2 regions of the Shewanella frigidimarina NCIMB 400 genome follow, and region 1 is predicted to be linked to the other one. Evidence: predicted binding sites of a transcription regulator. Region 1 holds the regulator's gene; the other holds the start of a gene.
What was found. Region 1 encodes MetJ, which represses methionine synthesis genes. Its sites were predicted from a motif close to TAGACGTCTAGACGTCTA; they were not measured.

Region 1 (4,441 bases):
CGCAGGTAGCTGGTTGGTCTGAATCGGCGGCGTGGTCATATAAGAACTGTTGAATGTCTTTCAGGTCTTTTTCTGATAAGGCTTCAAAAACGGCAGGTTTAGCTTTGTGCTTATCACGGGTGAAAAAACGATCCCATTGGCTCATGGTTTTAGTCATTGGGGTGAGTTCAAGGCCTTCACTGTTAGCGCTGTGGCAGGCTTTACATTCTTTTTTGTATAGGTGCTTACCTTTTTTAGGATTACCACCATCTGCGGCCATCACTTGGGTGCCAAGTGATAATGCCATAGCAACTGCGATACCAACTTTAATGTATGTGTTCATCATTTTGTCCTCTGTCGGGCTTATTAGGGTCGTGCTTAACAACATTTAATTATTTCTTTGCTGTAAACAATGTTACCTAAAAGTGGGTAGTGTTAATTTGAAGTAGATCATATCCATGAGAAAAATCTAATTGAAAAAAAGTTAATTGAAAGAAATCTAATGAACTAGTGTGATATGGATCTATTGCATATAGATAATGAGTTTGTTAGGGGAAGTGAAACGGTTTTTTTTGATACTTATTGATGGCGTTTTTTAGGTGAGAAATAGACTGCTTGATAAATAGAAGGGTAAGATTTTAATCATTGTTAGAAAACAAGCCCATTGATGGCTCGTTTTGTTTACAGGTGCAGAATAGTTGATTAGCTCATTAACGTGTTGGTCGACATAATAACTAACACGGTTGCACTAATACTACATAACACTAATGTGGCTATACGGGTTTTATCTTTATCAACGCGACCAATTAACTTACCCGAGACAAGATAACCAGCAACGACTGAAGGCAATAATAGCAGTGATAGCCATAAATGCTTCACTTCAACTAAGCCTACGATGGCTAAAATGGCTAGCGCTATTAATGAGCTAAACACGAAGAAGGCTGATAAAGCGGCTCTAAATTGACTTGGGTCTTGGCCTGCAAGCAAAATGGCCATTGGCGGACCGCCGATGGCAGCGATATTGCCAAATATGCCCGAAAATACCCCTGCGATAAATAAACTGAGGCGATTGATGGGGGCGCTAAAGCGAAAGATACTAAGAATAACAGCAATAAACACAATAGCTGCAATCACTAAGCCTAATATTGCTTGTGGGGCAAACAGCAATAATCCAGCGCCTAAAAACCCCCCAGGAATTCGCCCGAGTAAGGCATATTGCAAACCATTAAATTGTAAGTGACCACGCTCTCTAAACAAGGTCATTGCAGAAATGGCAAAGCCCATAACAATTATCGGAACTGGAACTAATTGAGGATTAACAATATACAGCAGCGGGCTTGCAACAACGGCTAACCCAAAGCCAATTAAGCTTTGAGTTAGCGCGCCAAAAAACACGATAATTGATGCCAGTATCAAGGTCGTTGGATCGATAAATGACATCATAAGTTCTCTTTAAAACATCACTGCTTCTTTATAGGGCAGTTTAAAAGTTTGTGAGGTAATCACTAATCAGTGAATTATTCGAGTTCTTCCCACTCGATACCCATATCATCCATTAACTTTTTCGCTTCACTTGGAATGCTATCAGGCTGATCTTTTGAAAGATCACCGTCATAAGGTAATGGTTGACCGGTGTACGCATGCAAAAATGCTTCGCATAGCAGTTCACTGTTAGTTGCATGGCGCAGATTATTTATCTGGCGACGCGTCCGCTCATCTGTCAGTACTTTTAATACTTTTAAAGGGATAGAAACCGTAATTTTTTTTACTTGTTCATTCTTTTTGCCGTGCTCGGCATATGGGCTGATATATTCGCCATTCCACTCAGTCATTAACTTACCCTTAACGATAAATACGCTGCAGATTTTAAACCGTTACAATCTCTAGTCAAATTATTGCTACTATTTAATCCCGATTGCAAATAGATTTCTTGATGTTTAGACGTCTAAACGTCTATTTTGGTTGACGGATGGGGATCTCTTAGGTAAATTTGGACGTCTAGACATCTCTTTGTGTGTTTGTGAAATTTTAGGAGTCAACCATGACTAAGCATCAAAGCGCCACATTGGCCGTTCGCCAAGGTATTGAAACAGACACACAACATGGTGCTATCGTGCCACCGATTTATTTATCGACCAATTATTCATTCGATGGCCACAATAATCCGCGCGAGTTTGATTACAGTCGCTCGGGTAACCCTACTCGATGTATTTTAGGCGACGCACTCGCCAAACTTGAACAAGGTGCAACCGGTGTAGTGACATGTACCGGCATGGCCGCGATTACATTGGTGACTAGCTTACTTGGTCCTGATGATTTATTGGTTGTGCCGCACGATTGTTATGGTGGCAGTTACCGCTTATTCACTAACTTGGCCAAAAAAGGCCAATTTAAGTTATTGGTCGTTGATCAAACTGACGCACAAGCGCTGAGCAAAGCAATAGCTCAAAAACCGAAAATGGTGTGGTTAGAAACGCCATCGAATCCTTTATTGCGCGTGGTCGACATTGCTGCCATTAGCCAAGCTTGCCATGACGTTGGCGCGTTAGTAACAGTCGATAACACCTTTTTATCGCCGATATTACAGCAGCCATTGTTATTGGGTGCAGACATTGTTATTCACTCAACCACCAAATACATCAATGGTCATAGCGATGTGGTCGGTGGGGCTGTAGTCGCTAAAGATCCTGAAGTGGGTGAGTTGTTACATTGGTGGTCAAATACTCTTGGGCTTACGGGTTCAGCATTTGACAGTTATTTAACCTTGCGAGGCTTACGTACTTTAGCGGTACGAATTCGTGAGCATCAACGTAACGCACAAAAGATTGTTGAGTTACTCAACGCCAGTGATGTAGTGGCAAAGGTGTATTATCCGGGTTTAAAAGACCATCCAGGTCACGAAATTGCGGCAAAACAACAACAAGGCTTTGGTGCTATGTTAAGTTTTGAGTTAATCGGCGGCGAAGCGGAAGTGGTGGCATTTTTAAAGGCGCTGTCGTTGTTTAGTGTTGCCGAAAGTTTAGGCGGGGTGGAAAGTTTAGTCGCCGTTCCGGCCACTATGACCCATAGAGCAATGGACCCACAAGCAAGGCAAGAGGCTGGTATTAAAGAGACTTTATTGAGACTATCTGTCGGTATTGAAGATGCAGATGACCTCTTGACCGATATTCAAGCAGGCCTAGCAGCTGTTGCAGCGATAAAATCAGCTTAATTCGAGTTTAAGTTAGCTGTGGTTTCGACCAAATTGGGTAAAATAGCAAAACATGCACTTGCAACACTATTGGTTTCAAAATAGAAGTCTAGCAGTCGCAACAAAAGTCGTAGTTGTTTAAGGAGTCAGTAATGACGCGAAGTCATTTACATAAGTTTGGTGGTTCAAGTTTAGCGGATGCAGATTGCTATCGCCGTGTTGCACATATTCTACTTACGCATGGTCAGAGTGATGATTTAGTTGTGGTATCCGCCGCCGGAAAAACGACTAACTTCTTATACAAATTATTGAGCCTGCGTGACAGTGGTCAGTTGTGGCAAGAAGAGCTGCAAATTCTGATCAGTTACCAGCAAACGTTAATTGAACAATTATTGTCAAACGAGCAAGCGCGTGATTTACGCGAACGTTTGTCTACCGACAAATCTCAGTTAGTCAGCTTATTATCTTTAGAGCAACGTAACGATTACCAATTAAACCAAGTGGTGAGTTTTGGTGAACGTTGGTCGGCGCGCTTAATGGCCGCTTTGTTACGAGAAATGGGCGTAGCTGCGACTCATGTCGATGCGTGCTCTATTTTGGTTGCCGATGAAGGCGCCGTACCCAATATTTTAGTCGCTGAGTCTCGTGACAAGGTACAAGCCTTATTAGCCTTGCACCCGCAAGAGCGTTTAGTGATCACCGGTTTTATATGCGCAAATCGCCACGGCGATACCTTATTACTGGGTCGCAATGGTTCTGATTTTAGTGCCACCTTAATTGCCAGCTTAGCTGACATTGATCGTGTAACCATTTGGACCGATGTTGAAGGGGTGTTTAATGCCGACCCTAACAAAATTAATGATGCGAAATTACTCAAGAGTATGTCCTTAGCCGAAGCTGACCGCTTAGCGCGCCTAGGCTCTCCTGTATTGCATTCTCGTACCTTACAGCCACTGTTTAATACTGAAGTGAGTTTAGCGGTACGCTCAAGTTATGCTTCACACACTGACTTTACTTTAATCGCGCCACTGAGTTCATCAGCGAGTGCGCCTGTGGTCACTAACTTAAATGAAGTGGTGTTGTTTAGTTTTAAAATGAACGCAGATATTGAACCGTTACTGGCCATTTTGGATAAAGCTGGTATCACGCCGTTAGCTTATTGGTCGCTAGCACAGCATAAGTTTGAGTTGGCGTTAACGCTTGAAAGCCAAAAACAAGTGCAAGCTTTGCTTAACCAATACAGCAGCGAATTTTTGATTGAAGAGTTGAGTG
Region 2 (4,441 bases), 1.3 Mb from region 1:
ATTCTTAATATCCATCATTATCATTATTAGAAAATTCAGTGTACTGATTACCTTACCTTTTTGAAAGAGAAACGCGATCAATAACAGTAGCCCATTAAAAAGGAGCCTAAGCTCCTTTTATTGTTATTAAATAAATTTATATGTACGTTAACTCACTAATTCACAATGGCTTTGATAGGTTTGTGCCCAACGCAATAACTCAACTCGGTTACGAGACTCCGTTTTACGGAAAATTGATGAGATATGTGCTTTAACAGTATGTTCACTAATACACAGGCGCTGAGCAATTTCTTTATTACGCGCGCCGCTAGAGACAAGCTGAATAATGGTTCTCTCTCGGCTGGTCAATCTTTGGAGGATGGCAACAGTATCGGCTGGGATTTCAGCACTGGTATCTAACTGCTGGACTAAACGTCTAAAAATTTTACTGATCAATGGACGGTCATACCACAATTCGTCAGAAACCATTTTACGCAAACCAGTCAGCATTAAATCCATGCGTTGGTCACTGTATAATAAACCCCGCACCCCCAGGAGCAATGCAGACTCTTGATCAAGTGATCCACGTTCAACTTGGTATAATGCTACAGGGACATGCTCAACTAAACGCGATACCAACAACGGAATGCCCTTACTGTCTAAGGCCGCACCTTTTTGTGAAACAAGATAAAAGTTGTTGGATTTTTTTTCTAACTCAAGCTCAGCAGCGTGCTTTACAATTCGAGTTTTTAAACCGATAGATTCTGCCAAAATAGCTAAATGGCAAGGTGCTGCGATTTGGTGCAAAAACACCAACTCATCAATATTTGAACTCATCACTCTTCTCCCTGAAAAGTACATTATTGCTCAACATACCTTGAGCACATCCTGAGGCTATATACTATACGTAAATGAAATACGTTTACTAGCCTTCAGAACTAGGTTGAGCAGATAGTTTACTTTTTGTCGTTATATTAGAGCATGTGCTTTATTTATTCGTTAACCGCGTTACTTGATAAATCGACTCGCCAAAATAATGGATAATCATGGTAAGTCGGTCACTATCAATCACGATTTTTATAATGAAAACCTTCCTATACAGCAAGCATAGTAAAAATTTGCTAGTTATTATGACTATTATGTAAGTCTAAAGTATGAATAGTAAATTTGACTGACTTTGCGTAGACTTTATCACTAACTCAAGACTGATAAGCTCATACTTTCAATTCGCTCAACATCATCAATTTATCATCAATGCTAGCAGCCAAATTTACACATTTTATGGAAGAATAAGCTAAGTGAGCCCTATGATGCAGACGGCTGGTTAAGCGCCATTTTGGTCGCTATTTGTTTATTATGAAGAGACGATAACAACAGTAAGCCACATACCCCACCAATTAACGCTAAAAACATGTCAGATTGAGTATCCCAAACATATCCTTGAGTACCTAAAAATGCCTCGGCATTTTCACCCGTAGCAATGGCAACCCACCATTCAACTAATTCATAAAAAGCTGAAAATGCCAACACAAAACATACTGCTAAAAACTGACACCAGGCACCAATTTGCATCACCTGCTTACGAATAAATATTTCGCGAGCTAATATCACCGGAATAAATCCCTGAGCAAAATGGCCGACTTTATCGTAGTTATTGCGTTCGCTGCCCATCACTTGTGCTAACCAGTCAAATAACGGCACTTCGGCATAGGTATAACGCGCACCCACAAATAATACACAGCAATGCACTAAAATAAGTGCATAAGCTAACGTGGTCAGCGGAAAGCTTTTACGACTAAAAAATAAAATAGGTAATGCGATTAACGCTGGTATAGCTTCTAACCACCAAGTGAACATATCTTTAGGTGCGCTAACTGACCACAACAGTACTAATAGATAAATCCCTATCCATATAACCTTATTCTTCATCTTAATTCTCTCCATGAGATATTGTTCTCAAATTAGAATATAAACTTTAGCCATCTAGCCCTCTACAAGCGCTTAAAAAAGTGCTACTTTGATAATGCGCCGGAAGTCCGCATTTATATCATAACTATTAGTATAAGCATTAGTATAACCATTAGCTTAAGCACCATTTAATGATAAGAGGGTACCCATATCATGGCGAAACACTCGCTTGACAAGGATAAGATCAAAATCCTGCTGTTGGAGGGCGTCCACCAAACTGCGGTCGATGTACTAGAACGTGCAGGTTATACCAACATTGAATACCATAAAGCCTCGTTAGGCGAAGAGGCTTTGCTTGCATCAATTAAAGATGCTCACTTCGTTGGATTACGCTCCCGCACCCAGCTTACTGCGGAAGTACTGCATCATGCAGAAAAGTTGGTTGCGATTGGTTGTTTTTGTATTGGTACCAACCAAGTCGATTTAGCCTCGGCTGAGAAACTGGGCATTCCAGTTTTCAACGCTCCTTTCTCCAACACGCGCAGTGTTGCTGAATTGGTGATTGGTGAAATCATCATGCTGATGCGTGGCATTCCACAGCGCAATGCCATGTCACATCGTGGCGGTTGGTTGAAGAGTGCTAATGGCAGTGTTGAAGTCCGTGGTAAAACTTTAGGTGTGATTGGTTATGGTCATATTGGTACTCAATTGGGTATTTTGGCTGAAACCTTAGGCATGAGAGTAATTTTCTTCGATATTGAAGATAAGTTACCGTTAGGCAATGCCTCTCAAGTTCACTCTATGGACAAGTTATTGGCTCAAGCGGACGTTGTCAGTCTGCATGTACCAGAAACACCGCAAACTAAAGATATGTTCGCTAAAGCTGAATTTGCTCAAATGCGTCAAGGCAGTTTCTTTATCAATGCTTCTCGCGGAACCGTAGTTGATATTGAAGACTTAGCCAATGCACTGAAGTCAGAACATCTTGCGGGTGCAGCGATTGACGTATTCCCTGTTGAACCTAAGTCGAATGATGATGAATTCATCTCTCCACTACGCGGCTTAGACAATGTATTACTCACACCGCACATTGGTGGCAGTACTGCTGAAGCACAGGAAAACATCGGCGTAGAAGTGGCAGGTAAGCTGGTCAAATACTCAGACAACGGCTCGACTCTGTCTGCGGTTAATTTCCCTGAAGTGTCTTTAGCGCAACATAGTGGCACCTCACGCTTATTGCACATTCACCAAAACCGTCCTGGTGTATTGATTAAAATTAACCAAGCGTTTTCTGAAAAAGGCATTAACATTGCTGCTCAGTACTTACAAACTACCGCTGAAATTGGTTACGTGGTAATGGAAGTAGATTCAGATCAAGCTGAAGAAGCATTAGTTGAATTAAAGTCTATTGAAGGCACTATCCGTGCGCGGGTATTGTTTTAAACTGACTTATATTTTATAAGCAATTAACTTGAGTTAATTGTCTTCCTAAAAAAGCTACCTTGTCCACAAGGTAGCTTTTTTATTAGCTTTAAAACCATAGCCCCCTGTTGAGTATTCTATTAATCCGTTACACTCCAAACCATACCGTCTTATTCACACGTTAGGGATAGTTATGACCATTTCAGTAAACCAGCCAGATTGGGATTTTATCGCCACGTCTCCTGAATTAATGTTATCAAGTTTGACGCATATGGGGTTAATCGAAATCACCGGTGAGCAAGGGCGCAGTTTCATTCATGGCCAAGTCACCACAGATATTACCTCCCTTGGCACAAACGAGTGGAAATGGGGTGCTCATTGCGACCCTAAAGGTAAAATGCTCGCCAGTTTCCGTACGTTTTCAATCGGCGATAGCTTATTTATGTTACTGCCGAAAAGTACTTTAAGCTTAGATTTACCCCAGTTACAAAAATACGCTGTATTCAGTAAAGCCGAACTCGCAGATGTCAGTAATAATTATCAAATAATTGGTATTGCCGGATCACAAGCACAAGCCTTTGCAACTGAAAACTTTGGCGATGTATCGCAAGCAATTAATCTTGTAGAGCAAGGTGTAATTATTCGTGATGGCGAACGTTTTATTGCCATTATTAATAATGCGGCAGCAGAAACCATCATCAGCCAATCGGGACAAACATTGATTGATGCCAGTGCATGGCAAGCATTAGAAATTAAAGCCGGCTATCCAAACATAGATGCAGCTCATTCCGGCCAGTACGTAGCGCAAATGTGCAACCTGCAAGCCATTAATGGTATTAGCTTTACCAAAGGCTGTTACATGGGCCAAGAAACCATTGCCAGAATGAAATATCGCGGAGGCAATAAACGTGCATTGTATATTATATCTGGCACCACCAAGCAAACCATCAGCACTGATACTCAATTAGAAATTGCCCTTGAAGACGGTTTCCGTCGTGGTGGCAATATCATTGAATGCGTCCAATATGGCGATAAAGTATTACTGACAGCTGTATTGCCAAATGATACCGAAAACACGGCGCAACTTCGTATTGCCGGTGATGAAAGCTCACAATTATCTATTATCGAGTTA

Region 2: a site for MetJ is predicted at 1,956-1,973, ahead of serA (phosphoglycerate dehydrogenase). Genes of this name have one in related genera too.

What each region holds. Positions count from the first base shown of each region.
Region 1 is NC_008345.1:4,219,079-4,223,519, reverse strand. Features, by position in the region: gene SFRI_RS18275 (c-type cytochrome) at 1-325, opposite strand, end outside; gene SFRI_RS18270 (sulfite exporter TauE/SafE family protein) at 682-1,422, opposite strand; gene metJ (met regulon transcriptional regulator MetJ) at 1,497-1,811, opposite strand; gene metB (cystathionine gamma-synthase) at 2,021-3,190, shown strand; gene SFRI_RS18255 (bifunctional aspartate kinase/homoserine dehydrogenase II) at 3,322-4,441, shown strand, end outside.
Region 2 is NC_008345.1:646,092-650,532, reverse strand. Features, by position in the region: gene SFRI_RS02885 (PaaI family thioesterase) at 1-2, opposite strand, end outside; gene SFRI_RS02880 (helix-turn-helix transcriptional regulator) at 148-816, opposite strand; gene SFRI_RS02875 (DUF2238 domain-containing protein) at 1,285-1,908, opposite strand; gene serA (phosphoglycerate dehydrogenase) at 2,101-3,330, shown strand; gene ygfZ (tRNA-modifying protein YgfZ) at 3,503-4,441, shown strand, end outside.